3 regions of the Bacillus siamensis genome follow, and region 3 is predicted to be linked to each of the others. Evidence: predicted binding sites of a transcription regulator. Region 3 holds the regulator's gene; each other region holds the start of a gene.

What was found. The regulator LexA, encoded in region 3, represses DNA repair genes until DNA is damaged. The targets are predictions, from matches to a motif close to CGAACATATGTTCG.
Region 1: uvrB (excinuclease ABC subunit UvrB) is a predicted target of LexA. The motif match lies at 6,907-6,920, and genes of this name have one in related genera.
Region 2: ABDB98_RS11125 (DNA polymerase IV) is a predicted target of LexA. The motif match lies at 8,145-8,158, and genes of this name have one in related genera.

Annotation. Positions count from the first base shown of each region.
Region 1 covers NZ_CP155579.1:3,357,244-3,367,579, forward strand. The annotation lists gene ABDB98_RS16660 (PspC domain-containing protein) at 1-26, opposite strand, end outside; gene ABDB98_RS16665 (DUF4097 family beta strand repeat-containing protein) at 31-1,128, opposite strand; gene ABDB98_RS16670 (hypothetical protein) at 1,153-1,479, opposite strand; gene ABDB98_RS16675 (hypothetical protein) at 1,680-1,919, shown strand; gene uvrA (excinuclease ABC subunit UvrA) at 1,965-4,838, opposite strand; gene uvrB (excinuclease ABC subunit UvrB) at 4,846-6,831, opposite strand; gene ABDB98_RS16690 (CsbA family protein) at 7,006-7,242, opposite strand; gene ABDB98_RS16695 (PEP/pyruvate-binding domain-containing protein) at 7,541-10,042, shown strand; gene ABDB98_RS16700 (TetR/AcrR family transcriptional regulator) at 10,114-10,336, shown strand, end outside.
Region 2 covers NZ_CP155579.1:2,262,601-2,272,936, reverse strand. The annotation lists gene ABDB98_RS11170 (MBL fold metallo-hydrolase) at 302-1,261, shown strand; gene ABDB98_RS11165 (SDR family NAD(P)-dependent oxidoreductase) at 1,267-2,043, shown strand; gene dsdA (D-serine ammonia-lyase) at 2,061-3,410, shown strand; gene coaA (type I pantothenate kinase) at 3,486-4,445, shown strand; gene ABDB98_RS11150 (VOC family protein) at 4,470-4,865, shown strand; gene ABDB98_RS11145 (DUF4083 family protein) at 4,867-5,034, opposite strand; gene ABDB98_RS11140 (AI-2E family transporter) at 5,095-6,165, opposite strand; gene ABDB98_RS11135 (YqzH family protein) at 6,239-6,445, opposite strand; gene ABDB98_RS11130 (YolD-like family protein) at 6,547-6,891, opposite strand; gene ABDB98_RS11125 (DNA polymerase IV) at 6,906-8,132, opposite strand; gene ABDB98_RS11120 (GNAT family N-acetyltransferase) at 8,347-8,817, shown strand; gene ABDB98_RS11115 (antibiotic biosynthesis monooxygenase) at 8,830-9,090, shown strand; gene ABDB98_RS11110 (GNAT family N-acetyltransferase) at 9,087-10,055, shown strand; gene ABDB98_RS11105 (iron-sulfur cluster biosynthesis family protein) at 10,127-10,336, shown strand, end outside.
Region 3 covers NZ_CP155579.1:1,844,899-1,855,234, forward strand. The annotation lists gene ABDB98_RS09125 (peptidase G2 autoproteolytic cleavage domain-containing protein) at 1-2,240, opposite strand, end outside; partial or broken gene ABDB98_RS09130 (TM2 domain-containing protein) at 2,498-2,699, shown strand; gene ABDB98_RS09135 (dUTP diphosphatase) at 2,863-3,297, shown strand; gene ABDB98_RS09140 (poly-gamma-glutamate hydrolase family protein) at 3,509-4,333, shown strand; gene ABDB98_RS09145 (hypothetical protein) at 4,440-4,589, shown strand; gene ABDB98_RS09150 (prohibitin family protein) at 4,576-5,406, shown strand; gene ABDB98_RS09155 (YndM family protein) at 5,433-5,882, opposite strand; gene ABDB98_RS09160 (hypothetical protein) at 6,039-6,467, shown strand; gene ABDB98_RS09165 (hypothetical protein) at 6,580-6,756, opposite strand; gene lexA (transcriptional repressor LexA) at 6,807-7,427, opposite strand; gene yneA (cell division suppressor protein YneA) at 7,580-7,891, shown strand; gene ABDB98_RS09180 (YneB family resolvase-like protein) at 7,907-8,557, shown strand; gene ABDB98_RS09185 (DUF896 domain-containing protein) at 8,626-8,859, shown strand; gene tkt (transketolase) at 9,026-10,336, shown strand, end outside.

The DNA.
Region 1 (10,336 bases), 1.5 Mb from region 3:
TTTTCTGAACGGTAAAGTCTTTTCATCCAATCACCTCTGAGTATGCTTGAGCTTAATGGCTCCTGTTAACGATTCTGAGAAAATCGAAAGATGCTGATCATGGCCTTGATTTGATTCCAGCATCAGTTCTTTTTGAATGGTATCATTCTTTTCCTTTAAAATCTCCGCATCAATCAGCTCGTGGCTGAGAGAACCGAGATTGCTTTTGAGCTCCGCTTTCACCGCCGAGTCATCAGGCAGGGCGATCTCCACATTTCCGGTCGTCGTTTTTGTGTAGATGGAGCGGCAGTGCGGCGCTGTCACGGTAAGGATGATATTGCCGTTAAAGCTTTGGACGTCAATAGATTCACTCGATCCGCGCAAATCAATCAAGCCGTTAATTGTTTCCGCTTCGATCGCGCCGCATTGATGGCCGGCCAGCTTGATTTGTCCGTTAGCCGTTTCCGCCGACGCTTTCTCAGCCGTCAGATGAGAGAATGACAGGACGCCGTTTGTCGTTTTCGCCGAGAATTCTTTTACATGTAAATGTTCCCCTCTGATCGGTCCGTTAAACAGTTTCACCCTTATCTTATCGTACTCTTTCTGAGGAACATAAAGCGTGACATTGGTTTTCATCGTTTTCTTTTCCGTGCGGACAAAAAACTTATTGCCCTTCATTTCGCACTCAATATGCTGGAGAAATGCGGTGCGCGCCGCCTCCTGACTGTCCGCCCGGTACACTTTCGCCTGGCACTCCGCTCTGACATCTTCATCCGCCCACGGTACGATATTGACGCTGCCGTTTGCAATCTGCATATCAATGGCTGAGAATTCACTGTCTTTAAATTGAAAAATATGCTGCACGTCGTGTGCGTGGCCGAAATTCAGATCCAGATCCGCTTCCTTCACTTTTTTGACAGCCGAATCAATCCAATCGAACAGCTTAGCACCGATCGACGGCTTTTGGCTTTCTTTTGTCCCGCTTTTGAAATCTTCCGCAGGTTCCTGGACCTCCGTTGATAATGCGGTGATCTGCTCTTCTTTTTCTTTATATTCATGATCCAGTTTTTCAATGAGCGTCAAAGCTTCCTGCGCCGTCAGCCTGCCTTCTTCCACAAGCTTTAAAATCCGTTCTTTCTCCTGTTTCATATAAAACTCCTCCCCCGACTTTTCTTACACCTGGCGTAATACCTTTATTCCCTGCACGATATTCCAAATGACCATTCCGATGAGGATCAGAAAGTAAACAGCTGCTCCTGCTATCATAACAAAAACCGGAACCATACTCTCCCCCTGAGCCGTAATTGCTCCTCCGACAACACCGGCGATCACAATCAGCAATCCCGCAAACGGAATGATGTGAGAAATCAGGGCGCGCATGGCATGCCTCTTCGTCTCTTTTTCATCGACGACGAAGTAAGCCACAATCGGAAGAATAAGAGGCGCGAAAAACACGCTGAAATAACAGATGGATGCGATGATCGCTTGGTTTCGATTCAATAAAAACACTCCCTGTGCGGTAATGTAAAAGACCCTTCATTATACATACGTATGACGAATGGGCGGGTTTCATTTTCATGCTAAAGGACATGCTTCGTTATACGTAATTTTTCATTTCAGAGATTTCACTATAGAATCTTTTCCCCTAACCGATTACAATATGTAACAAAGCCTGACCGTATGCAAGGAGGACATACCAAATGGAGAAAGATCCCGGAAACGACCAAGTAACGGAAGAAAGTCTGCGAAAATTGATTCGCGAACAGAAAAGAATGAACAGCGAAATGCTGGCTGAACTGGAACAGATCAAGGCGGCGCCTCTTCCCATTTCTCATGATATTCAATATATAAAAGTGCTGCTGGACAGCAGCAGCACTCATATTCTGCAGGATTTAATGCATTTAAGCAGACAGCTTCCCCAACAGAAGAAAAGCCTGTAGCACAACAGCCCAAAACCGATCGGTTTTGGGCTGTTGTTTTATCTGTTAAGTGGCTGCCGTTTCTTTTTCGGCCAGCAATGCTTTCATCCGTTTTTTATCACGTTCCATTACCGGTTTCAGATAGCGGCCCGTATATGATTCTTTCACTTCGACAATTTCTTCAGGCGTCCCGGAGGCTACGATCGTGCCGCCGCCCGCGCCGCCTTCAGGTCCGAGATCGACGATGTAGTCCGCCGTTTTAATGATATCGAGATTGTGTTCAATAACCAAAACGGTATCTCCGTTATCGACGAGTCTTTGAAGCACAACTAAAAGCCTTGCGATATCATCAACGTGGAGGCCTGTCGTCGGTTCGTCCAGAATATACAGCGTCCGGCCGGTGGAGCGCTTATGCAGTTCGGAAGCGAGCTTGACGCGCTGCGCTTCTCCGCCTGAGAGCGTCGTCGCAGGCTGGCCGAGCGTCACATACCCGAGTCCGACATCGGCAAGCGTTTGAAGCTTGCGTTTGATTTTCGGGATATTTTCAAAGAAAGACAGAGCATCTTCCACCGTCATATCCAGAACATCAGAAATGCTTTTTCCTTTGTATGTGACCTCAAGCGTTTCCCGGTTGTAACGTTTGCCGTGACACACTTCGCACGGGACGTACACGTCAGGAAGGAAATGCATCTCAATTTTGATGATGCCGTCGCCGCGGCAGGCTTCACAGCGCCCGCCTTTCACATTAAAGCTGAATCGGCCTTTTTTGTAGCCGCGCACCTTTGCTTCATTTGTCTGCGCGAACACATCGCGGATGTCATCAAACACACCCGTGTAAGTTGCCGGATTTGATCTCGGCGTCCGGCCGATCGGCGCCTGGTCGATATCGATCACCTTATCAAGATGGTCGAGGCCTTTGATCTCTTTATGGCTTCCCGGTTTCGCTTTGGCTTTATGAAGCTTTTGCGCAAGCGCCTTATGCAGAATTTCATTCACAAGCGTGCTTTTTCCGGAACCGGATACCCCTGTCACCGCCGTAAAAGTGCCGAGCGGGAATTTGGCATTCGCTTTTTTCAGGTTGTTTTCCGTAGCGCCTTTGATTTCAATGTATCGGCCGTCAGGTTTTCTTCTCTCAGGAGGCATCGGGATGAATTGAGCCCCTGACAAATAACGTCCGGTCAGAGAATCCGCATCATTCATCACTTCTTCAGGCGTGCCCGCCGATATGACGCGGCCGCCGTGAATGCCGGCGCCCGGTCCGATATCTATCAGATAATCGGCAGCCATCATCGTATCTTCATCATGCTCGACGACAATCAGTGTGTTGCCGAGATCTCTCATGTTTTTCAGCGCGCTGATCAGACGGTCATTGTCACGCTGGTGAAGACCGATGGACGGCTCATCAAGAATGTACAGGACGCCTGACAAACGGGAGCCGATCTGCGTCGCAAGCCTGATACGCTGGGCTTCGCCGCCTGACAGCGTACCCGCCGCCCGGCTCAGCGTCAGATAATCAAGACCGACTTTATCTAAGAAACTGAGCCGTTCCACAATTTCTCTTAAAATTAAATCTGCAATCTGCATATCTTTCTCAGACAGCGTCAGGTTTTTGAAAAATTCCAGCGCATCGCCGACGGAAAGTTCGGTAATGGTTCCGATGTGGCGTCCGTTGACCAAAACGGCCAGCGCTTCTTTCTTCAGCCGGTAGCCTTTGCAGGTCGGGCACGGCTTCTGTGACATATATTGCTCCATCTGTTCACGGATATAATCGGAGCTTGTCTCTTTATACCGCCTCTCAATATTGCGCAGCACGCCTTCAAATTCAATTTCATTCTCCCGCACTTGTCCGAAATCATTCTCGTATTTAAAGTAGATCCGTTCATTGCCGCTGCCGTACAGCACTTTATCAAGCTGATGCTTCGGCAGGTCTTTGACCGGAGTCTCCATATCAATGCCGTAATGGCGGCAGACCGCCTGAAGCAGCTGCGGATAATATTGGGAACTGATCGGCGTCCACGGTGCGATGGCGTGTTCTTTTAATGAGAGCTCGGGATTTGGAATGACGAGCTCCGGGTCCACTTCCAACTTCAAACCGAGACCGTCGCAAGTCGGACAAGCGCCGAACGGGCTGTTAAACGAAAACAGCCGGGGCTCAAGCTCTCCGATGGAAAAACCGCAAATCGGGCAGGCGTGATGCTCGCTGAACATCAGCTCTTCCTGGCCGATGACATCTATCATGACACGGCCTTCTCCTAAGCGGAGGGCGGTTTCCAGTGAGTCGGAAAGCCGGGCGGCAACGCCTTCCTTGACGACAATCCGGTCAATGACTACTTCAATGGAATGCTTTTTGTTTTTTTCAAGTTCAATATCGTCGGAAAGCTCGGCCATTTCTCCGTCAATCCGCACCCTTACATACCCTTGCTTTCTGATTTGGTCAAGGACCTTAACATGGGCGCCTTTTCTGCCTGAGACCATCGGCGCAAGCACTTGAAGCTTCGTCCGCTCAGGATATTCAAGAATCCGGTCAACCATCTGTTCAATCGTTTGCGACGTAATTTCGATGCCGTGCTCCGGACAGTGCGGCTTACCGACTCTCGCGTATAAGAGCCGGAGATAATCATAAATCTCCGTTACCGTTCCGACGGTTGACCGCGGATTGCGGCTTGTCGTTTTCTGGTCAATGCTGATGGCCGGAGAAAGCCCTTCGATCGCATCAACGTCCGGCTTATCCATCTGCCCTAAAAATTGGCGTGCATAGGCAGAAAGCGATTCAACATACCGTCTCTGTCCTTCCGCGTAAATGGTGTCAAAAGCAAGGGATGATTTTCCCGATCCGGACAGGCCCGTCACGACGACGAGCTGATCCCGCGGAATCGTTACATCAATGTTTTTTAAATTGTGCGCCCTTGCCCCTTTCACCTCGATCCGGTCAATTGCCATGTGTTCATCATCCTTCCGCTTTTAGCTCTAACAGTAAATCACGAAGCTCTGCCGCCCGCTCGAAATCAAGCGCTCTGGCCGCTTCTTTCATTTCATGCTCCATTTGCTCAACGACTTTCTGGCGTTCTTTCTTCGTCAGCTTCGTCAGCTTAGGCGCGGCTTTTGTTTTGTATTCTTCTTTATCCTCAGCGGCCTGCGTCGCGCGGATCACATCGCGGATTTCCTTATTGATCGTTTGCGGCGTAATGCCGTGGATTTCGTTAAAACGCTCCTGCTGTTCCCGGCGGCGCTTCGTTTCATTCATCGCGATTTCCATCGAATGCGTGATTTTATCGGCATACATGATGACCCGGCCTTCTGCGTTTCTCGCCGCCCGTCCGATCGTCTGAATCAGCGAACGCTCAGAACGGAGGAAGCCTTCTTTATCCGCATCCAGAATGGCGACAAGCGACACTTCCGGAATATCAAGACCTTCCCTCAGCAGGTTGATGCCGACCAGCACATCATATTTTCCGAGCCGGAGGTCACGGATGATTTCAATCCGTTCAAGCGTCTTAATCTCGGAATGCAGATAATTGACCTTGATGCCGATTTCTTTCAGATAATCGGTCAGATCCTCTGACATTTTTTTCGTTAATGTCGTTACGAGCACGCGCTCATTCCGTTCTATCCTCGCCTGAATCTCGCCGATCAGATCATCAATCTGTCCTTCAATCGGCCGGACGTCAATGAGAGGGTCGAGCAGTCCCGTCGGCCTGATGATCTGTTCGATCATTTCCGGCGTATGCTCAATCTCATACGGTCCCGGAGTAGCCGACACGTACACGATATTGTGCATATGTTTCTCAAATTCCTCGAATCGGAGCGGACGGTTGTCAAGCGCTGACGGCAGGCGGAACCCATGATCGACAAGCACCTGTTTTCTTGCCTGGTCACCGTTGAACATGCCGCGCACCTGCGGAATCGTCACGTGTGATTCATCAACGACGATCATAAAATCGTCCGGAAAATAATCAAGCAGCGTATACGGCGTAGAGCCCGGAGGACGGAGCGTCAAGTGTCTTGAATAGTTCTCAATGCCCGAACAGAAACCCATTTCTCGCATCATTTCAAGATCATATCTCGTCCGCTGCTCAAGCCGCTGCGCTTCAAGGAGCTTGCCGTTTTCGCGCATGACTTTCAAGCGCTCCTCAAGCTCCTGTTCAATGTTCAGAATCGCTTTTTCCATCTTTTCCGCCCGGGTGACGAAGTGGGAAGCCGGGAAAATCGCGACATGATCGCGGTCGCCGAGAATCTCTCCGGTCAAAGCGTCAACTTCTCTGATCCGCTCTATTTCGTCTCCGAAAAATTCCACTCTGATACAATGTTCGTCACGGGAAGCCGGGAAAATTTCCACAACGTCGCCGCGCACGCGGAACGTCCCCCGCTTAAAGTCGATATCATTGCGGGCATACTGGATATCCACTAGCTTTCTCAGCAGCTCGTTCCGCTCAATCTCCATTTCCGGTCTGAGCGACACGACCATCTCCCGGTATTCTTCAGGCGAACCGAGACCGTATATGCATGACACACTCGCAATGATAATGACATCTCTCCGTTCAAACAGAGAGGATGTCGCGGAGTGCCGCAGTTTATCAATTTCATCGTTAATGCTTGCGTCTTTCTCTATAAAAGTATCCGTTTGAGGCACATACGCCTCCGGCTGATAGTAATCGTAGTAGCTGACAAAATATTCGACAGCGTTGTTCGGAAAAAACTCCTTAAACTCGCTGTACAGCTGTCCGGCAAGGGTTTTGTTATGGGCAATGACCAGTGTCGGCTTATTGACTTCTTTAATCAGATTGGACACGGTAAAGGTTTTGCCCGTCCCTGTCGCACCCAGGAGAGTCTGGTGTTTTCTGCCTTCCTGTATGCCTTTGACAAGCTTCTCAATCGCTTGCGGCTGATCTCCCTGGGGCTGATATTTCGAGACTAACTCAAAACGATCTTTCACAAAAAAGCCTCCGTTTCTTTACGAAATCTTCCTATTGATATAGTAACACAATGACGGGCAAAATCACTAAAAATACGAACTAAAGTTCGATGGTTTATTTTTACCAAGTCAATTTTTGTATAAAAAACCTGCTTTTATGGCGTAAAAGCAGGCTTCCATTTCATATTCACCATGTCAGGCATTGTCTTTCTTTTTGTCTGCTTCTTTTTTGGCCATGTACAGCCCGCCGGCTACCAGTGATACGACATCCAATCCAACGATAAAATACGTTTCGGTGTAACCTTTTAAATAGGATGCGAAAAGCAGTGCGGCTGTGAGAGCGATCGCCACATAATGGTTAAAAGTGACCCGCGTAAAAAGGACGACCAGCATAAAAGGGAAACATAATGCAAAAACGGCTTTTGTAATCACAAAAACCCTCCTCGGGAATTCTTCATCTCATCTGATTATAGTAAAAAATGAAGAATCGGACAATCGTTCCCCTGCTATCACAATACCCTTTTTCAGCAGTCTTCAATCATCTGTCAGAAAAAATGTGAATGTAAATCTATTGAACCATTAATGAAATGAACCAAATTGCCTTTCTTCAGCCGAAAGGAGGAGAAGGATTAGGTCTTTGTGTCTTTGACAGTTTCTTCCTCTCTCTTTACAATGTAATGATAGTGTTTACTATCATTTTCTTGGATGAAGAAAAAGGGGGTTATACCGCATGTATTCAGTACGATTTCAAAAAGCGGAAGAATCGAGCCGCTCAGCAGGCGCAAAAGGAATGAACCTGATTAAACTGACGAAAAACGGCCTGCCCGTTCCCGATGGTTTTGTCATTCAGACAAATGCCCTGACGCGTTTTATGGAAGATAACCGGCTTCAGGCAGATGAGGAAGAGATGGAGCGCGCCATTTTAAACGGCACGTTTTCAAAAGAGCTCCGCGATGAGCTGATTGCCTCTTTTTATGAATTGAGAGAATCATACGCCTCTGTTGCCGTACGTTCCTCGTCTGCGTCCGAAGATCTTGAAGGCGCTTCTTTCGCGGGCCAGTACGAAACCTATTTAAATATCAAAACAGAAGAAGAGTTTCTCGGAAAAGTGAAAGAATGCTGGGCTTCCTTCTTTTCGGCGCGGGTCAGCGGTTATAAAGAGAAAATGAACAATGACACTGCAGAACCGCTAATGGGTGTTGTCGTCCAAGGACTGATCAATTCTGAGGTGTCAGGGGTCATTTTCAGCCGAAACCCCGTCACACATGATGACGGAGAACTGATGATCAGCGCGAGCTACGGTCTCGGAGAAGCAATCGTGTCCGGAAGTGTGACACCCGACACATTTATCGTCAATAAAGACACATTCCGGATTGACAAAGAAATCGGTTTAAAAGAAATGTATATCGTTTCTCAAAAGGAAGGCGTGACCGAAAAAGAAACGTCGGCTGACATGAGAAACCGCTTCTGCCTCGATGACGAGAGCATCAAAGAACTTGCCATGCTGACGATAAAGACGGAAGAACTGTACGGTTATCCCGTGGATCTCGAATTCGGATTTGCCGAAAATAAGCTGTATCTGCTTCAGGCCAGACCGATTACAACGATCGCGCAGGATCAGAAAGCGGCAGATGAAGAACGGGAATTTATTATGACGCCTCGGGACCAGAAAGATTTTTGGCTCAATATGGAGTCCAATATAGAAGGCCCCATCAGCCCGTTATTCGCCTCTCTCATTGTGCCTGCTTTAGAATACGGCCTCAAAGAAGGCACGAAGACATTCCCTGTGATGGGCATCGAGATTGAGCGTGTCAAGCTCCACCAGGGCCATGTTTTTTCCAGACAGCATAAGACCGACGACAACCTGCCCGCAGAACAGTCAGAAGCGCTTTTTCCCGTTTTGGCTGACCGCATGTATGATATTATTCATGAAACCTTTCTGCCTTTTTATCAAAAGCTGGACGGACTGGCGCATAAAAATCATACACCGGAGACTGCCCTTGAGGCGTTCCGAAACCTGCAAGAATTCTATTTAAAAGGATATGAAGAACATTTCAACATTGTCTTTCCGCAGATTGCGTTAAATATGACACTGGAATCCATGTACGGACAGGTTGAGAAAGAAAACGCCTCCCTTCTGTATGAAATGCTGGCCGGCGTCATGAATAAATCACTGGAAACCGACAGACAGCTCTGGCTGCTTTCCGGACAAGTAAAAGACAACCCTGAACTGCTGCGTGTCTTTACATCTTCCCAGGCCGGCGAGCTTCATCAGACGCTTCTGCAATCAGATGAAGGAAAACGCTTTCTTGAACAAGTCGGCGAATTCTTACAAGAATACGGCTGGAGATCAGTAAAAAGCCATGATCTGATCGAAGAAACGTGGGCGGAAAATCCTTATTTCGCTTTGGCTAACATTCAAAACTATGTCCGGAACGGCTACGATTTTGACAGTGAGTTTCATAAAACGATAGAAAAACGCAAACAGCTTTACGCCGCCTTCATGAATCGAATTGAAGATGACGGCTTCCGAGAGACGTTTGACCGTTATTATCAGTGGGCGTTATCTGCATCCGTCATCATAGATGATCACCATTTTTATATCGATGCGATGCTGGACGCCAAAGCGCGCCTTTGTCTCTTGAAAATCGGCGAGCTGCTGCAAAAACAAGGCGTGATCGATGACCGGGAGGATATGTGGTACTTATACAGCGATGAAGTCGAGAAAGCGCTGGTGACGCCTGTTCCGATGAAGGAAAAAACCGCTGAACGTAAACAGCTTTTCCAGCAATATCAGCTGCTTGAAGCGCCCGCTTATCTCGGCACACCGACGCCCGAACAGCTGAAAGCCGCTGAGCAGGTTACAGGCGCCATCACAGAAGATGAAAAAAACACTGAACATCATATTTACGGACTTGCAGCGTCAAGCGGAATCGCAAGCGGCCCGGTGAAAGTCATTCGTGACGCAAGTGATTTTTCCCGTTTTTCATCAGGAGATGTGCTTGTCTGCAAAATGACGACACCGCTTTGGACCAGTCTGTTTCAGGATGCAAAGGCCGTCATTACGGATACGGGCGGCATCCTCTCACATGCGGCGATCATCGCAAGGGAATACGGGCTTCCCGCTGTTCTCGGCACACGTGTCGCGACTGACAGGCTCAATGACGGAGATATCGTCTCGGTAGACGGCACAAACGGACAGATTACGATAGTCAAACGCGCTTCATGCTAGGTTTCCCTCTTTATTGACGGGCAGGGCGGGTGTATACTTGTCCTGCCAGTATTTACGCGAGGTGAAACAAGTTGAGAACGACGAACAAGAGAATTCTTGACGCTGCGATGAATCTTATCATTCAAAAAGGATACCGCGCCGCGACAACAAAAGAAATCGCAGAAAAAGCGAATGTAAGCGAAGCAACGATTTTTCGTAATTTTAAAAACAAACAAGGACTAATGAAAGCCATGATTGAGCAGCACACGCCGGTTCCGGAAAGCGTGATCACCAAGGCGGAAGGCAATCTGTATG
Region 2 (10,336 bases), 420 kb from region 3:
GTGCTCAGCTCAAATCCCGTAACGAGGGGATACGTTTAGGTTTTCCTAACCGCTCTGAGGGCAGGTTCTGTAAACAAGAGGGCCGCAATGTCTTTCAGCCGGGGACATTGCTCTCTGCTGCCGTTGTTTATATACTAGTTCCTCGTCATCGCGTTCCGTGTTTTCTAGTTTGTTGTTCATTATGCTATGCGGCAGAGCGGGATGTCAATCTTTTTTTCTGATATACGGCAATAATGACACAGGGAAGAGAAAAGGCTAAAATATGAGTATTCAGGAATGAAAAGAACGAAGGAGCGTAAATATGGCAGCGAGAAAGATCATTCCGATACGTGTACCGACTCCCTTTGCAGTCGGCGACGTTATCGTTTATTTAGTAAAAGATGAAGCCTTAACCCTCATTGATTGCGGCCCGAATACAAAGGAAGCGGCTGAATCGCTCTTCATGCAGCTTAAAGAACACGGCGTTTCTGCGGCGGATATAGATCAGGTGGTGCTCACTCATCATCACGCAGATCATTCAGGTTTGCTGCACCTTTTTTCCGATGATACGGAAGTAATCGGGCATCCGCTGAATGACAGGTATATTACTCAGAACCAGTCGTATATCGCCCGGCAGGAGGATTTTTTTCTGTCGCTTATGACAGAGATGGGCATTCCTCTGACATATGAAGACATACATAAAACAGTTAAGCTGTCATACTTATTTTCTGCAAACCGTCCGTTAACGAAAACAGTGGGCGAAGGCGGAAAAATTGACGGGCTGGACGGCTGGACGGTGCTCGAAATCCCGGGGCATGCCGCGTCTCACATTGCGCTTTATCATGAAAAAAACGGTGAAATGTTCAGCGGCGATCTGCTTTTGTCCAACAGCTCCACAAATCCGATTTTGGAGGCTCCGGAAAAGGGGAGCGTGCGCACGTCTCCGATGCTGGACTATTTGAAATCAATGAAGCGGCTGTATGATATCAACCCGACCCTTTTATATCCGGGACACGGCGAGCTGCTGAAAGACGTTAGGTCTGCTGCTGACAGGCGGCTCGAAAAACAGCGAAACCGGGCGGAATATGTGCTGCACCTGCTGTCAGAGGAAACGCTGACGGCTTTCCAAGTATGCCGGCGGCTGTTTCCGGCTGTGTACGAAAATGAATTGTTTTTAACGATGTCAGAAACGATCGGCCATCTTGACGTGCTGGCTGCAAAAGGGAAGGCCGAATCCTTTCAGTCGGGAAATACTCTGATGTTTAAAGCTGTGAAGGGGTGAAGGTAATGGGCAGATTAACGGATAAGCGGATTTGGATCACCGGGGCATCCGGCGGACTCGGAGAACGGCTTGCATATTCCTGCGCGGCAGAAGGGGCTCATGTTTTTTTATCCGCAAGGCGGGAGGACCGCTTGCAGGAAGTAAAAAAAACGATTACTTCGCGGGGCGGACAGTGTGATGTCATTCCGTTTGACGTCCGGCATGCAGAAGAGGCTGAAAACGTAAGGCGTTTGATCGGTCATGTTGACGTATTAATCAATAACGCCGGGTTCGGCATTTTTGAAACTGCCGCTGATGCATCTTTGGATGATATGAAGGCGATGTTTGAAGTCAATGTATTCGGATTAATTGCCTGTACGAAAGCCTGTCTTCCGGTGATGCTTCACGCCAAAAGCGGCCATATTATCAATATCGCTTCACAGGCCGGCAAACTGGCGACGCCGAAATCAAGCCTTTATTCCGCTACGAAACACGCCGTTTTAGGGTATTCCAATGCGCTGCGGCTTGAGCTGGCCGGTTCGGGTGTAGCTGTGACAACGGTTAATCCCGGCCCGATCAAAACAGACTTCTTTACAATTGCAGATAAAGAGGGCGGTTATGTGAAAAGCGTCGGCAGGTGGATGCTTGATGCCGACTATGTGGCAGAGCGCATTACGTCCGTGATTTTGACGGATAAACGGGAAATGAATCTTCCGCGATGGATGAGTTTCGGGACGAAGCTGTATCAGCTTTTCCCATCGTTTACAGAAAAACTGGCCGGCCGCGCATTAAAGAAAAAGTAACAAGGGGGAGACAGCAAATGTCCAATCGGGATATACGCACGGCATTGATGGAAGAGCCTTTAGTCAGACAAATGGCGGAGGCGCGGGAAGTATTTTGGATCAACCCGCATAAAACCGATGATCCCGTAATACATGGCGCTGAATGGGAAAAGGAGATTGCCGAAGCGGAAGAAAGGCTGCGCCGGTTTGCGCCTTATATCGCGTCGGCTTTTCCGGAGACGGAAGAGGCGGGGGGCCTCATTGAATCTCCGCTTGTCTTGATTAATGAAATGAAGAAGCGTCTGGAACACAGCGCCGCTCAGGCTTTTCCCGGACGCCTGCTTTTGAAGTGCGACCATCAACTTCCGATTTCCGGTTCCATTAAAGCGCGCGGCGGGATTTACGAAGTGCTGAAGCATGCCGAAGATCTCGCGGTAAAAGCGGGAATGCTCTCAGCAGACGACGATTACAGCATATTGACTGAGGAACGGTTTACCGCTTTTTTCTCGAAATATTCTATAGCCGTTGGTTCTACGGGCAATTTAGGTTTGAGTATCGGCATAATCGGCGCGAAGCTCGGTTTTTGTGTGACCGTGCATATGTCGAGTGACGCCAAGCAGTGGAAAAAAGAGCTGCTCCGGGAAAAAGGGGTTCGGGTCATCGAATACGAAGCAGACTACAGTCTGGCTGTCAAAGAAGGGCGCATTCAGGCGGAGCAGGACCCTTATTGTTATTTTATTGATGATGAGCATTCCCGGGATCTGTTTTTAGGGTATGCAGTTGCGGGAAGCCGTGTAAAAAAGCAGCTGGATCAAATGAACATTAAGCCTGCTGCAGATGAGCCGCTTTTCGTCTATCTGCCGTGCGGGGTCGGAGGAGGCCCAGGCGGCGTCGCGCTCGCCCTAAAGCTGATCTATGGCGAACATGTCCATATTTTTTTCGGTGAGCCGACGCATTCACCGTGTATGCTGTTAGGCCTGTTTTCCGGCTTGCATGACGGAATCAGCGTGCAGGATATCGGTCTTGATAATCAAACGGCCGCCGACGGACTTGCGGTGGGAAGGCCGTCCGGACTGGCCGGCCCTCTGATGGAACCTATACTCAGCGGCTGTTATACCGCCGATGACGGCACGCTTTTTTCGCTGCTCTATCAATTAAGAGCCGCCGAGAATAAGAGCCTTGAGCCTTCTGCCCTCGCCGGCATGGCAGGAGCTGTCAAGTTCGTTCAGACTGAAGCGGGTAACCGTTACATAAAAGAGCGGGGGCTTGAGATGGAAAATGCCGTGCACCTTGTGTGGAGCACCGGCGGGAGCATGGTTCCGGAGAAGGAAATGGAAGAGTACAGCAAGCTCGGTTCCTCATTTGCGAAAAAAATGGGCAGACAGTAGATCGGTTTTCCGTTACAATCTTTGTAAGCGTTTGTTTTTTTACCGGAAAGCCATACAGAGAGATTGGTGTGAATTGTGAAAAGTAAAGAATTGAACTTACATACATTGTACACGCAGCACAGCCGCGAGTCTTGGGCCGGATTCGGCGGTCATCTTTCCATTGCCGTTTCAGAAGAAGAAGCCAAGGCCGTAGAGGGGCTGAATGACTACCTATCGGTGGAAGAAGTAGAAACGATTTATATTCCGCTTGTGCGCCTGCTCCATCTTCATGTCACGTCTGCTGCAAGACGGAATCAGCATGTCAACGTGTTTTTGAAGCATCCGCATTCAGCGAAAATCCCGTTTATCATCGGAATCGCGGGCAGCGTCGCCGTCGGTAAAAGCACCACCGCAAGAATTTTGCAAAAGCTTCTTTCCCGTCTGCCTGACAGGCCGAAGGTGAGCCTGGTGACAACTGACGGTTTCTTGTATCCGACGGCGGAATTAAAAAGGAAAAACCTTCTGTCCAGAAAGGGATTCCCAGAAAGTTACGACGTGAAAGCGCTGCTAGAGTTTCTGAATGATATAAAATCAGGGAAAGAGAGAGTGGAGGCGCCCGTATATTCCCATCTTACGTATGACAGGGAAGAGGGCGCCGTCGAAGTGGTCGAAGGTGCGGATATCGTTATTATCGAAGGAATCAACGTCTTGCAGTCGCCGACCTTAGAGGACGACAGGGAAGATCCGCGGATTTTTGTATCGGATTTCTTTGATTTTTCAATTTATGTGGATGCCGAAGAAAGTCGGATTTTTACGTGGTATTTGGAGCGTTTCCGTCTTTTGAGGGAAACCGCTTTTCAGGACCCGGCCTCTTATTTTCATAAATTTAAGGATTTATCTGATGCAGAAGCGGATACCATGGCCGCCTCCATTTGGGAGAGCGTCAACCGTCCGAATCTGTATGAAAATATTCTGCCGACAAAATTCAGGTCGGATTTGATTTTGAGAAAAGGTGACGGCCATAAAGTTGAAGAGGTGCTGGTAAGGCGTGTGTGATGTGAGGAGGAAGCGAATATGATGATGCATCATATTGAATTGTATGTATCTGACTTGAAAGCCTCCGCCCGGTTTTGGGGATGGTTTTTAGGTGAGCTCGGTTATACGGAATTTCAAAATTGGGACTCCGGCATCAGCTGGAAAAACGCAGGATTTTATGTTGTGCTTGTTCAGACAAAGGAGCGTTTTTTAACACCGGAGTACCACAGATGCCGGGTCGGGCTGAACCATCTGGCTTTTCATGCTGCATCAAGAGAGCAGGTTGACGAGATGACAGAAAAGCTGCTTGCCAGAGGATGCACCGTGCTTTACAGGGACCGCCATCCATATGCAGGCGGAAGCACGCATTACGCCGTATTCACGGAAGACCCGGATCGGATAAAGGTAGAGCTGGCTGCTCCTGCCTCTGATTCTGAATGAACTATACCTTTTCGTTTTTTTCTTCGCGCAGCGCGTCGAGTTTCTTTTCGATTCTGTCCAATTGTATGCGGCGCTTGTTCAAGCTTCTGAATACATATATCACGGCAAACAGGAAAACCGCGGCTGCGGCGAATGAAATCAATTGAAAAATGACATCACCGATGTTCATCTTTTTACCTCCGTGTGCGGCGGGCTTCCTCAGCCCGTCGTTTTTCATTTTAGTGTCTCTCTAGCCTTGTTTTTTTCTCAGTATGAACAGTTTCTGCATGTGGCTTATGATCACCTTTGCAACCGCATATCCCGGAATGGCCAGCAGCATCCCGGCAATTCCTGAGAATTTGCCGGCGGCAAGCAGAAGAAAAATAATGGTCAGCGGGTGAATGTCCAGCTTCCGGCCCATAATTTGCGGGGAAATCAGCTGGCTTTCAAGCTGCTGGACAATGACGACAACCGTAATCACAAGCACCGCCTGCGTCGGTGAGTCGAACAATCCGACAATGACTCCGGGAAATGTGCCGATCCAAGGTCCGATAAACGGAATCAGGTTTGTCACCATGGCGAACGCGCCCAGAACGAGCGGATAATCGAGCCCGATGATGAAATAGCCGATCGTGACGAGAACGCCGACACAGAAACTGACGAGCAGCTGTCCTTGTATGTATGAACTGAGAGCCTCATCCATGTCCCGAAGGATTTGTTTTCCTTCCTTTTGATGTTTTTCCGGAAGAAGCCGGAGCAGCCGCCGGGGCGCTTTATTTCCTTCTTTTAACATATAATACAGCGCAAACGGAATAATGGCGGCGGTGATGGCGGCATTGGCCGCCGCACCGGCCAGGCTGCTGAGAGAATCAGCGATTGAACCGGAATAATTTGCGGCTTTGTCTGCTAATTTTTTGAAGGAATCCTCATGCTGAAGCCGGGAAAACCATTTACTGTCCTGGAGATGCCCGATCCAATTTTCAGCTTTTGCGGAAAGCTCGGGAATGTGATCTGTGAAGGCTGTAAACTGTTTTTGAACGGCAGGGCCCGCCGTGTAAAGGAAGAGGACAAAAAGGCCGGCTGTTCCCGCATAAATCGCTAAAATCGCGATTCCTTCGGGCAGCTTTAATTTCGCATGCAGCACTTTGACGAGCGGGCGGCACAAATAGTAAAGGACGCCCGATAATACAATGGGCGGAAACAAGGTTTTAACCGTAATCACAACAGGCTGGAACAAAAAGTCTATCAATGTTCCGAGATAAATGATGAGAAATAACAGAAGAACGGCATAGCCGATCTTGAAATAAGGCCCGACAGGCATATTCTGCACCACGCAATCTTTAAGGGTTTACTCTCGATCGTTTCCCTTATCGCCCGGCGCATAAACGTCCGTGTCAGGAGAACTGCCCCTGATTGGTGACATAATCGTAGATAATATCTTCTACATGGGCATGGAGGTCCTCATCGGGTTCTTCGTTCCTTCTTTCTTCCAAAGCTTTTTTCAAACTCTGTTTTTCATAGGGGCTCAGCGGATCTGTCGACACATTCCGTCCATACTGGCGGAGGGCCTGTCCCAGCATTTTTTCTATAAATTGATCCATCGTATATTCTCCTATTCTTATCATTCATCTTTATTCTACTAAATATCATGTGATCCTCCCACTCTTCTATCATATTTTCTGTCAGGACGATTTAGGTTCTTTTATTCCAGTTCAGCTGAGAGAATAAGATGAAACGGCAGGGTTAACGCATCTTCATCGTTTATGATTTTTAAACGTTTTTCGTCATGCTTCACTTGTTTTACCCATCCCCAAAACCGGCGGGGGCCGTGTGCGGAAGCGTAGGTGACTGAGATGGCCCTGTCTTCTTCAATCGACGCCGCAATGATGCGGTTCATGTCGTTCATTTGCTCTTCGCTCAGTTCCGGCGGCCGGAATTCCCGTTCTTTTCGTTTCTTTGCAAGCAGCTGCTCCCGATGTTCGGGGAGCATCATCCGGCTTGACTCCCACATGACATTATATCCGGGTGTTAATTTGTTCGGATTCATGTATATCACCTCAATTATTTGTAATGCCCGCCGATTTTTTCAGCCCGGTGAAAGGCTTGGCCGGCCTCTGTCAGCGACGCGGCATGGAGGAGCGACGCCGGGCCGTACCGTTCATGGATATCATCCAATACTTTGCCGAGACTGATCTTTTTTTCCTGGGCATCGAACAGGCTCAGCTGAACATAATCACAGGGCTCCAGCTGGGAAAGGGAGACGCCGGCGCTGCGGACGGGCTCCCCGTTCCAATGCTCTTTAAAGAGCTTGACCGCCGTTTTAAAAATATCCATTCCGAAATTGGTCGGAGAGACGAGCTTTCTCTGTCTGTGAAAACCTGAAGGGAAATCAAAATCGGCGCCCCTGATGCTGACTGAAACCGTATGGCCGATGTATTGTTTAAAACGGGCGCGGCGGGCCACTTCTTCGCTTAACTCCAGCAATACGACTTTGATATCCTCAAAGCGGCTGTAGTCTCTCGGAAGGGTCATGTTATGGCCGATCGCTTTTTGCCGGCTGTGCGTGTTGACGGTGACCGGAGAGGGATCGATGCCGCGGGCTGTCCGCTGAAGCAATTCGCCATTAATGCCCCAGCGCTTTTTCAGCAGTTCGGGAGGATGCCCGGCAAGCCCGCCGATTGTGCTGATGCCCATCCGCCTTAAATGATGCTCCATCCGTTTTCCGATGCCGAATAATTTTCCGACCGGCAGCGGCCACAGATCCTGCCTGATATTTGACATATCCAATCTGTGAATGCCGGATGCGTTTTTTTTGGCAAAATGGTCGCAAGCCATTTTCGCAAGCGCCTTATTCGGCCCGATGCCGACACGGGCATAAATACCGAATTCACGCATAATCGCTTGTTGAATGTTTTTGGCGATTGTAAAAGGATCACCGAACAGCCGCCTGCTCCCGGTCACGTCGAGAAACTGCTCATCAATGGAGTAGGGTTCTACAAGATCGGTATACCGCTCGAACAGCTCGGTAATCATAACGGAGACATCAATATACCGCTGCATCCGCGGACGGACGATAACGGCGTCTGGACATTTGGCCTGCGCTTCCCCCAGCCGTTCAGCGTTTTTTACGCCGTATCGTTTGGCGAGCGGACAAGCCGCAAGCACGACGCCGCTGCGTCTTTCGGGATCTCCCGAGACAATGACGGGCCGGTTTTTAAGATGAGGCGCTTCCGCTTTTTCCACAGACGCATAAAACGATTGCATATCAACAAGAAGAATATCAGCCATAAAAAACCTCCGGGAACGTTTGTTCTGTTTTTCATTTTACCCGAACAATGACCGCGTTTATACTGGTAAATCATTCCCCGGTTGGAAGACGGGCTGATTCGTCCGCTTGAAAAGAAATCATTTACAATTGCAAACAACCCACATATAATTTTTTATATTCCAATGAAAGAAGCTGACATTCATTTTGCCGGACGAAAAGGAGAGTCAATCGATTATGGATATTCGAACAATTACCTCTGAAGACTATGAAATGGTTACGTCTGTTTTGAATGAATGGTGGGGCGGCAGGCAGATGAAAGACAAACTGCCGCGCTTGTTTTTTGAACATTTTCAGGACACAAGCTTTATTACGTTCGGGCCGGAGGGAATGACCGGTTTTTTAATCGGGTTTCAGTCACAATCAGACCCTGAGACGGCATATATTCATTTTTCCGGTGTGCATCCGGATTTCAGAAAAATGCAAATTGGAAAACAGCTCTATGACCGATTTATAGAGACGGTGAAAGAAAGGGGCTGCACAAAAGTCAATTGCGTGACGGCGCCTGTCAATAAAGTATCAATCGCCTATCATACAAAGTTAGGCTTTGAAGCTGAAAAAGGAACCAAAACCGTAAACGGAATCCCTGTTTTTGCGAATTATGACGGTCCGGGCCAGGATCGGATTCTGTTTGTGAAATACATATAGAGGAGGCCGAAAATGGGTTTTTTAGCTGACACGCCCAACCCGCCTTATGATGCGGTCATTTTTTCATCAATCAAGAGAGAATATGATGAGGAATATGAACAAACGGCAGAGCGCATCACGGTTTCCTGCTGGGACAGCATGGATGCGATTAAACGGTGGAAAGACCGGGCGGCAAAACAAAAAGGAAAAATCGCCTGGTATGAAGCGTACGCGGTCCGCATGACGAGGACGGAGCCGCAGCGGATGTTTGCGTCAAAAGGAGCGGAAGATTGATTGCATTTTTACAGCATAAAGAAGAACAGACGGCGCGGGAAATTGCGGCGGTTCAGCGCTGCTCTTATCAAAAAGAAGCCGAGCTGATCGGCTTTTTCGGCATTCCCGGGCTGCATGAAACAGCCGAAGACATACAGCGGTCACAGGAGACGTTTGCCGGTTTCAGAGTAAAAGATCGGCTCGCAGGCGTCATTTCGTATGAAAAAAAGGGATATGATCTTGTCATATGCCGGCTGACGGTGCACCCGTCCGGCTTTCGGAAAGGAATCGGACGGGCGCTCATTCAATTTGTGTTAGACGAGAACCGGGACGCCCAAAAAATAGAGACGGCTACCGCCAGCCAAAACGTTCCGGCAGTCTCTCTCTATTTAAAAGCAGGGTTCACGGAAGCCGGACAGACTGAGACGCCGGAAGGGCTGACTCTCTCATTTTTTCATCTTTATCCGAAGAGAAAAGCGGAAGTGATTCCGCATCAGCCGGAATGGAAAGAGATGTTTGAAAGAGAAAAGGCGGATTTGATCCGAATCTTCGGCCGCGCACTCCATTCGGTCAGCCACATCGGCAGCACCTCCATCCCCGGGATGGCCGCAAAACCCGTCATCGATATACTGGCGGAGGTCAACAATATTTCGGATGCTGACCGATTCAGTCCGCAGTTGGAAGCACTCGGCTATGAGGCGAAAGGAGAAAACGGGATAGAAGGCCGGCGTTTCTTTCAAAAAGGCGGCAACAGGCGCACACACCACGTCCACATATACGAAACAGGCCATCCGGACGCGGGGCGTCATCTGCTGTTCCGGGATTACCTCACCGCAAAGCCTGAAAAAGCGGCTCAATACATGAAGCTGAAAAAGCGGCTCGCTGAGACATACCCGTACGATATGGCAAAGTATATTGAAGGGAAAAAGGACTGGATCAAGGCGGCTGAACAAGAGGCAAAGGACTGGGAGAGCGGGCTGCTGTAAAGAAAGCAGAAACAATGCATACAGCGGTCCGGTATGCTACAATGGCGAAAATGAAAAACGGAGGATCACCTATGCAAATACATGTGACGGATGCGGCGAAACACACGCTTTTGCAGGCGATGGACGCCAACCCGGAGAAAAAAGCGCAGCTCCGCTATGACGCAGAAGGCTGCGGGTGCGCGGTCAGCGGCGTGCCGGCCATCTGGCTGGCGGACGAATTAACGGGACAATGCGAACGCATTGAAACCAACGGACTTCCGCTTTACATCCAGACCTCTCAA
Region 3 (10,336 bases):
ATATGCCATTCGTCTCTGGCGGCGCGCGCTTCATAGTCAGCTTCAAGAGCCGGACTGCAGTCTGGGTTTTGTTTCGGCACGCGTATCGTTTCTCCTGTTTCTTCGTCAGTCACATTTTCATATATGAAACCGCCGAACTCGTTTGTCAAAAAACGGCTTTGCCATCCGAAGCTTGCGGCTCCTGATATAAAAGCGGCTGTTTCTGAAATGACGCCGAGCATATAATCACCAACGTGAGCCGGCTCGATTTTTTCTCCCCTCACTGTGACGACCGTCCCGGCGGGAATCGTCTGGCCGTTTACACTTTCAAAATATTCTCCGTACCCTGACAGGGAAGAGGTGACGGCTCCGGCGAAAGTTCCGTGGCCGCCCGCTGAGTCCAGTTTCCACTTAATGGACTGATGTCCTCCGGCAACGGTGTACGGTTCTTCCAATGTAATGCTTTCTGATGACAGAATGGTTCTGGAGACTTTGCTGCCCGTAACATGGACATTGTTTGAAGCAGCGATAAATGCCCTTGAACCTTCAGAACTTGAACCTCCGGAAGAGCTGATGATCGCATTTCTGTCACCCCTTGCCGTAATATCGCCTGTGCCCGCAATAACGGCGCTTGTCGGGTTAAATGCAAAACCAGAGCTTGTCGCAAGCTGTGCGCCGCCTTTTAAATTGACGGGGATCTGCTCGTAAGTCTGTCCTTTTATAGAAGCGGCAGCGCTGTAGCCTTCCGCCTGCACGCCGAGAATGACAGCCTGGCTGTTAGGGGACGTAATGCCGACAGCACCGCCATCTCCGATCATCGTTCCATTCATAATATTTACGTTATATTGCCCTCCGCCAATTGAGATGCCTTTGGGGGAAGACTTGTAAATATCAAAATTTGAAATTTTAACATAATCGGTTTTATTTGATCCGCCGGATATATTGATGTCAACACCGGCTTGTGTAAACCCGCGTATTTTAACGCCGCTGATCGTAATATTTTGACTGCGGTATTGAAGGGCTACGACAGGATTCCCGCCATAATCATATGAAGGATCGCCAATAGCTGTGAATCCGTTTACATTTACGTTTTTATAGGCAGAGATAACGAGCGCCCTTGGAGTCACGCTGTCATAGAGAGCGTTGAAGACCGGTTCAATCGCAGTGCAGTCGGTTAAAGTAACATCATAAGCCGTCGTGCTTTCGGGGTCTGAGGCCTGATGGTGTCCGATATGACGAATATCAAACGAACGTACATCACGATACGAAACATGGCCGATAATATGAACATTTTGGGAAGCCGGCCACAGGCTGTGCGCCTTTACTTCAATTCCGCGGATATTTCCGCTCGTATAGTTATTCAAAAGCCATACATGTTTAGAGCCGTCATCAATTTCAATGCCATTCGAATTTGCGCTGCCCTCGGCATGCTCTGTGCCGCGCGGGTTCCCTGAATGACAGTTGGAAATGAAAATATATTCGCTGTAATGGGTGGTAATGCCGTCGTCTCCGGCGCCGTACGCCACACAGTTATCTATCCATATATAACGGCAGCCGTCTTTCGTCCATTCTGTTTCAGGCAAATGATCATAAGCCGGGGATGTGATATCGATACCATGCAGACCTGCGTTAACCGCTTCAACATTCTTGATCCAGCCGTATTGCACATTGGCAAACGTTAAACAGCTGGAAAATTGTCCCCCGGGGTTTCGGACTCCGCATTGACGATCCGGATTCCAGTCTAGAGTCATGCCCTGGACAAAAATATTACGGTTTCCATTTTCGTAGTTATCATTGGTAATAACCCATTCATATGCGGGAGTGTCCTCATGGAGTTTAATCACGGTAATCCCTTGTCCCTCACCGGAGATGGTAGTCCACGACGGAAGTTTTATCCCTTGAACCAAAAATTCTCCTGCGGGAACATTTACTTTGACGCGGCCGTTCCCGATCGCTCTCCGAAAGGCTTCCGTATTGTCCCGGCCGTCAGGGACCGCTCCGTAATCCTCCACATTTACTTCCCGGGTGATTTTATTCATAAGCATTTCGTATTCTGTATCAAGCCGTTCTTTTAAAAGTGAGGTGACCATTCCTTCCGCCGTCACCCGGGCATCTGCGATCTCAAGATTATCATCTGTTGCGGAATGCTTAATAAAATTCTGCATCCTTGCTTTGAGATGTTCCAATTCAGAGGAATGCGAAGGGTGAGACTGCAATGCGGCGTTTAAAGACGGATCAGGAAAGTTTTTAAATTGAACCATTCTAAAGACACCTCTTTCTTTTGATATAAGCGCTTGACGCAGAGGAGAACAAAAAAGCCGCGCGCCTTATGCGCTTATTCATCAAATTCTTTGTTGAGAACGAAATCCCTTTTAAAATCAGATTGAATTTCAAAAAAACGCCAATATTTCAGGTGAAAGATCAAAACGAAGAAAGTTTTTGAAAACGAGTATAAAATTCACCTTTATAAGAGTGTGTATTATAAGCGGAGCTGTCCTGTGAAAACGATAGAAAAAGATTGTTGGGAGGACGTTATGATAAGGCTGCAATATTAGCATTTTTTCTAGGCGGTTCCGGCATTCATATGTTTTATTAAGGAAGAATCGGACAAGGGATTCTCTATCTTTTGTTTTGCTGGACTTCAATTTCCTCATATTTATCTCTGCGGAAGTGAAGAAGTATTTGATCAAAAGTATAATGATTATTACGACCAACAGTAATTAAAAGCCAGAGTGGGATATCCCGCTTATCGGTTTCTTCTCAATTCAGCATTTTCTTTTCTTCGCATTAAATCCTTTCCTCAGCTGCTCAGTTAAAATGGTATAATGGTGCACGGATTGGTCATTAATACGACTAAAATAGGAATCAAAAGGAGCGGCGAACATGACTTTACAAATTAAAATTAAATATTCAGATGATACACAAACGAGAATCAGTAAAATTGAACAGGGCGATTGGATCGATCTGCGGGCTGCAGAGGATATAACAATCAAAAAAGGTGAATTCAAACTTATCCCGCTCGGAGTTGCGATGGAGCTGCCGGAAGGATATGAGGCCCATGTCGTTCCGCGTTCAAGTACATATAAGCATTTCGGTATTATTCAGACAAATTCAATGGGTGTCATCGATGAATCTTATAAAGGTGACAATGATTTCTGGTTTTTCCCGGCATACGCACTTCGGGATACCGATATTTCCAAGGGAGAGCGGATCTGCCAATTCAGAATCATGAAGAAAATGCCTCAAGTGGAATTGATCGAAGTGGACAAGCTCGGAAACAATGACCGCGGCGGTCTGGGATCAACAGGCACAAAGTAAAACGATTAAAGACTGCTGTTAAGCAGTCTTTTTGTGATTTCGAAGCGCCAGCCGCGCTGGCATATTGATGATTGATTTCCCGATATTCCTTCTTAAGCATTCTGTCTTTCTAGAAGATGCTCTGATGTTTTTATTCTTTAAGATGAACGGAGGTCTTGTCCAACGTATATAATATTGTGACAAAAGTGTAAACAAAAGAAAGGATGATGTTATGAAAAAAAGGGTTAGAAGAGAAGACCGTAAAGCTGCTGGCAAAGAGGCAGAGCAGAAGAAACCGTCCAAAGTCACCCTGTTCTGCCGTTCGCTTCAAAGGCTGAAGCATTTGTATTGTAACATAAACATACAATTGCCATCAATAACCAAAAAAGGAATTTTAGTTTCGATTTTATCGTTTTTGCTTCTGCCGTTTTTACGGGCTGATGCCGCTTCAGATACTTACGGCAGTTTCGAGGAATTAAAACTGCATGAGGCCCCCTCCGTTTTTTCTATTTCATCGAAAGAACATGACCCTTCTGTTCTCATATTAGCTATACACGGCGGAGGCATAGAGCCGGGGACCAGTGAGTTGGCCAGAAAAATTGCCGAAAACCGGAGCCTGTATTTATTTGAAGGGTTAAAATCAGCCGGCAATGCTGAGCTGCATTTGACCAGTTCGCATTTCGACGAACCTAAAGCCGTTCAAATGGTGAAAGAGCACTCTAATGTCATTTCATTACACGGTTACGGCAGCGACGATAAAAAGATAAAAATCGGCGGTACAGACAGAGAACGGGCCGAACTTTTGACAGATGTGCTGAAACGGAACGGGTATCCTGCCGTTCTTCTTGGCATAAATGATAAATACGCAGGTGTCAGTCCGAACAATCTTGCCAATCACTCTTCATCCGGATTAAGTATTCAAATCGAAATGAGCACCGGTTTTAGAAAATCACTGTTTGATACTTTTACGCTTAAAAGCAGAGCGTCCACACAAAACGATACTTTTCTCCAATTCACAAAAACGATTTCTGATTTTATCAATGACAATTATAAATAAGCACGCCGCTTTTTGCCGGCGGAGCTTTTTCTTTTGAAATTTATGAAACTTTAAGTTCTTAAGATCGTATACATAACTGACAGGATGAAAGAAAAGAGGTGGGCAAATGAAAGTGATGATCGGGTCTATCATTCTTCTTGTCATCATCGGATTCGGTTTATGGCTGATGCTTAGTCCAATCTTTAAACAAGTGGGAAGCGGGGCCAAAAAATTTAAAAAGTCATGGGAGGAAAAAGATCAGCATGAGCGAAAATAAGCGCGGAAACACAAAAAAAATTCTCGGCGGTGTGATTATAGGTGCAGCCCTTTTAATTGCGGGCGTTACGGCCTCATTATTTATTGAAAAAATACCGAATGGTTATGTCGGAGTCGTATACTCACCGAACGGCGGGGTAAAATCCGAAACTTTGGATCAAGGCTGGCACTTAGTCGGTTTGTTTAATAAAGTAACGGAATATCCGGTGCGTATGCAGACCGTAAATAATGAAAATATAAAAGTGGCAACCTCAGACGGTAAAAATATTGAAATGGATATCGCTTACAACTATGTTGTTCAGCCTGATAAAGTAGTCGATCTGTTTAACAAATTCGGGGCGGTAGACGTTGAAACGATTGAAAATACATATTTAAAAACAAGGCTGTGGGACGCGGCGCGAAAATCAATCAGCAAATACTCGGTTATTGACACATACGGGCAAAAATCTGCAGAAGCCGCTGCCGATGTTCAAAAAAGGTTTGCTGAGGATATGAAGAACCTTGGATTTTTAATCGATGATCTGACGCTTGGCGTACCGAAGCCGGATAAAGCCACACAGGAAGCTATTGATGCAAGAGTGAAGTCTTCACAGGAGCTTGAACGGACGCAGACTGAAATTAAAATAGCTGAAGCAGAAGCGAAAAAGAAAAAAATTGAAGCGGAAGGGATCGCTGATTATAACCAAATCATAAAAAAATCAATGTCTGATGAAATGATCAAATATAAATGGATTGAAAAATGGGACGGAAAAACACCGAAAGCGACAGGCACAGACTCATTGCTGCAGCTGCCGCTTGACGATCAGAAGCAAAAATAAAAAGAAAGGAGGCGGATGCCTCCTTTTTATGTTTTTTCCTGAGGGTCTTTTTCCGCTACCAATTCTTCAGACGCCTCGGTTTGATAGCTCCATAGCGTGCTATCTGTCTCTGTTGTGTCCTGATAATCTTCGGGAAGCACATATTGCTGCAAATATCGGTGAAAAAATGCCTCAAAAACAGAAATGCAAAGTGCAGAGATAACCGATGCCGCGGCAGGAGAGACATTAAACCCGCCAATGTTCATTAGAAATATCCATAATATAATGAATGAAATTCCGAAATCAGCTGCAACGGCTGTAAAATTGCTTGTTCTCGGCAGAATCATGCAATCACCCAAAAAGTAAGTGATCAAACTTAAGATCAAGGTAATAAACAGAACGTTTAAAAAAGTTACTTGGTACATTAGATCCAGAACAATGTACAGCAAAGCAAGTGTGAGCGCCGTTTTAGAAGCGAAAGCAATTACATGTTTCATTTGAACCACCTTCGTTATTTCGTTTAGTCTTCATTGTAGGCAATCAGCAAATTTTTAAACTGGTATATAGTGGTTATAAAGTGTGCGTTTTAATAAAATGTAAATAGACATCACCATATTCACAAGTTAAAATATGTAAAAAAAGGGGGTGCAAAATTGAAAAAATGGTGGATATGTATTGCTGTTTTTTTATTATGTTTTTGCGGAGTACACTCAGCTGAAGCGGCTACCACTGGATTCGGATCAAAAACAAGCTTCATTATGGAGGGAGATGTAAAAGAGTTTTTTATTGAAAATCCGGGGGCTGTATCAGCTGATGATTACCTATTAGGATACAAGTTCACCATTGTAAACAATTCTTCATGCAATTTAAACGTGAAACTCCAACGGATGGCACTGAACGGAAACTTTTATACATTAAGTTCTAAAAGCTACAGCGGCAGCTGGTTAAACCTAAGTGCCCAGGACAAAAAATCAATTGATCCGCATCATAAATACAGGATTCTGATTGAAAGCTCTTCAAACGACTGTGAACCTGTCCATATTAAAGGGTTATACGGCGTGGAATATTATCATTTTGATTGAAAATAGATACCCGCAAAGGCAGCGGGTTTTTTTACATCTCGTCAAAACTTATTGTACTATGCACTAAATATTCATGAATAAAATGTAATCCGTCCGCTCCAAGTAAAGATAGTTATATATCAAAATCAGCCCGCACAAATACAAAAGTTGAAAAACGGATAAAAAGTTTCCTTAGAGAAACATTATTTATTGACTTCAAAAGTGAGATGCCGGATAATAAAGATGTAAGTTTTTCCTCCTTAGCAGGTTCGTTTCTTAAGCCAGGGCGAATCTGCTCTTTTTTATGCAAAAGAAAAACCCCTCTGAAAGGGGCTTTACGATAAATAAAGTTTAATAGAATTAATGAACGGCTCTGAATACGCCGATCACTTTCCCTAAAATACTTACGTTTTGCAGGATAATCGGTTCCATCGTCGGATTTTCCGGCTGCAGCCGCACATAATTGTCTTCTTTATAGAAGCGCTTGACCGTGGCTTCATCATCTTCGGTCATAGCCACCACGATTTCCCCGTTATTGGCCGTGTTCTGCTGTTTGACAATGACGTAATCTTTGTCAAAAATGCCGGCGTCAATCATACTTTCTCCCATGATTTCTAACATGAATACGTGTTCTCCCGGAGGAACCATCCGGTCAGGAAGTGGAAAATACTCGTCGATATTTTCAACAGCTGTAATCGGGATACCTGCCGTCACTTTTCCGATGACCGGGACATTGACAACCTGGCTTTTCGGAATTTGGACTTCTTCTTCATCCAATACCTCAATCGCTCTCGGTTTAGTAGGGTCCCGTCTGATCAGGCCTTTTGTCTCCAGCCGCGCCAAATGTCCGTGCACGGTTGAACTGGAAGCCAGTCCTACTGCTTCTCCTATCTCTCTTACAGAAGGCGGATATCCTTTCGTTTTTACCTCTTCTTTAATAAAACGCAGGATATCAAGCTGCCTTTTTGATAGCTTCGTCATATTTCGCACCTCAAAACGTCGATTTTAAGTAGATTATAGCATGATTTTCCTGACAGTACAAACATAGGTTCGAAAAAAACGATTGACAGAAACATTTGTTCGTATATACTGAAAGGTATAAAAAGCGAACAAACATTCTGGAGGTTGTTTAAATGGCGAAGGAATCTATCATATTTGTCGGACTGTTTACTGCGATTTTAAGTGCCGTTATTTTACTTGTTTCATGTACGGGAAATGATCAGGCGTTCAGCCAATATGTTAAAATAAAGGTTCAGGACGGAGATACTCTGTGGTCACTTGCGGATCAAGTAGCAAAGAAGAAAAATATTAACAAAGAAGATTTCATTGAGTGGGTGACGGAGAATAATCATCTCCAAACTGCTGATATAAAGCCCGGAGACGAACTTATTCTTCCGGTTAAGAAGGAGCATCCGGCCGTATATCAGCTGGCCATTGTCAATTAGAGAGGAAAGAGAGAAATGAAGGCGCTCATTTATGCCCGGGTAAGCACAAACAAAGAACAGCAGCAGACGTCTTTAAAAAGACAGGAAGAGGAGCTCAGTGAGATCGCTGCGGCAAACGGCATGGAAGTCGTAAAAGTCATTTCAGAGAAAGCCAGCGGTTACGAAATGGACCGCGACGGAGTATTTGAAATGCTTGATGAAATTAAAAAGTCACATATTGACGCGATATTGGTGCAGGATGAAACAAGACTGGGAAGAGGAAACGCCAAGATCGCGCTTTTGCATTGTATTTACAGGGAGAACGTAAAAATATATACGACGGCTCATAAAGGCGAGCTGGAGCTTTCCGAAGCTGATACGATGGTACTCGAAATCGTCAGTATTGTTGAGGAATATCAAAGGAAAATTCACAATATGAAAATCCGGCGGGGAATGAAAAGAGCCGTAAAAAACGGCTATAAGCCTGAACGGAATCTGAAAAACAGACATGAAAACAGCGGAAAAGAAAAAAAAGAGGTTCCTGTTTCGGAAATTATCAGGCTGAGAGCCAACAAGCTTACCTTTGCAGAAATCGCCGCCACCTTAAGAGGATTCGGCTATGATGTATCCAAAGCCACGGTTCACCGGCGTTTTCAGGAATATATCGCAGACAGCGAAGGCAGCTGACATGCTTCAGTTGTAAAAAAGATGATGTTTTAGTAGTATATAATCAACACGCACCAAAGGAGCTTATTATGATTTCTAAAGAAAAAATCGCAAGAATTAACGAATTGGCTCAAAAAGCTAAATCAAACACGATAACAGATGAGGAAAAAGCCGAACAGCAAAAGCTTCGCCAGGAGTATTTGAAAGGGTTCCGCTCCTCAATGAAAAATACGTTAAAGAGCGTAAAAGTTATTGATCCGGAGGGTAATGATGTCACTCCTGAAAAATTAAAAAGGGAACAACAGAAAAATAATCTTCATTAAACAGAAAGAATACGGCAATACGTATTCTTTTTTCGTATATACTAATATCAGGCTGTGATTTGCGACAATTTTCAACAAGTTTATCTCAAATTTAAGCTGAAAGAGTTGAGAAAAAGTCAGCATCGCTTTATGATGAAAAGGTACAACAATAAGGAAGGGGATTATAATGGATACAATTGAAAAGAAATCAGTTGCCACCATACGTACATTATCTATAGACGCAATTGAAAAAGCTAATTCCGGACACCCGGGCATGCCGATGGGAGCTGCTCCGATGGCTTACACGCTGTGGACGAAGTTTATGAATGTAAATCCGCAGAATCCGGGATGGTTTAACCGTGACCGCTTTGTTTTATCAGCAGGACACGGTTCAATGCTTTTGTACAGCATGCTGCATTTAAGCGGGTATGACCTCAGCATTGAAGACCTGAAACAGTTCCGTCAATGGGGAAGCAAAACACCGGGACATCCGGAGTTCGGGCATACAGCCGGAGTCGACGCAACGACCGGGCCTTTGGGACAGGGTATCGCTATGGCAGTGGGAATGGCAATTGCAGAACGCCATCTGGCTGAAACATATAACCGTGATTCATTCAACGTAGTTGATCATTATACATATAGTATTTGCGGAGACGGCGATTTGATGGAAGGCATTTCTTCTGAAGCCGCTTCTCTAGCAGGCCATCTGGAATTAGGCCGCCTGATCGTATTATACGATTCTAATGATATTTCTTTAGACGGCGATTTAAATCGCTCTTTCTCTGAAAATGTAAAACAGCGTTTTGAAGCCATGAACTGGGAAGTCCTTTATGTTGAGGACGGAAATAACATCGCTGAATTGACGGCTGCAATTGAAAAAGCGCGCCAGAATGATAAAAAACCAACATTAATTGAAGTGAAAACGACAATCGGTTTCGGTTCTCCAAACCGCGCGGGCACATCCGGTGTTCACGGCGCTCCGCTAGGACTAGAAGAGAGCAAGCTGACTAAAGAAGCGTACGCTTGGACGTTTGAAGAAGATTTTTATGTTCCAGAAGAAGTATACGCGCATTTCAACGAAGCTGTAAAAGAAGCCGGCGCGAAAAAAGAACAGGAATGGAATGAACAGTTCGCGGCATATAAGGAAAAATATCCTGAGCTTGCTGAACAGCTGTCACTCGGCATGAAAGGCGAGTTGCCGAAAGACTGGGATCAGGAAATTCCTGTCTATGAAAAGGGCAGCAGCCTTGCTTCCCGCGCATCTTCAGGTGAGGTGCTGAACGGCATCGCCAAGAAAATTCCTTTCTTTGTCGGGGGATCTGCTGACCTTGCGGGTTCAAACAAAACGACAATCAAAAACGCAGGGGACTTCACGGCCAAAGACTACGCCGGGAAAAACTTCTGGTTCGGTGTCCGTGAATTTGCGATGGGCGCTGCTTTAAACGGAATGGCGCTTCACGGCGGCCTCCGCGTATTCGGCGGCACATTCTTTGTGTTC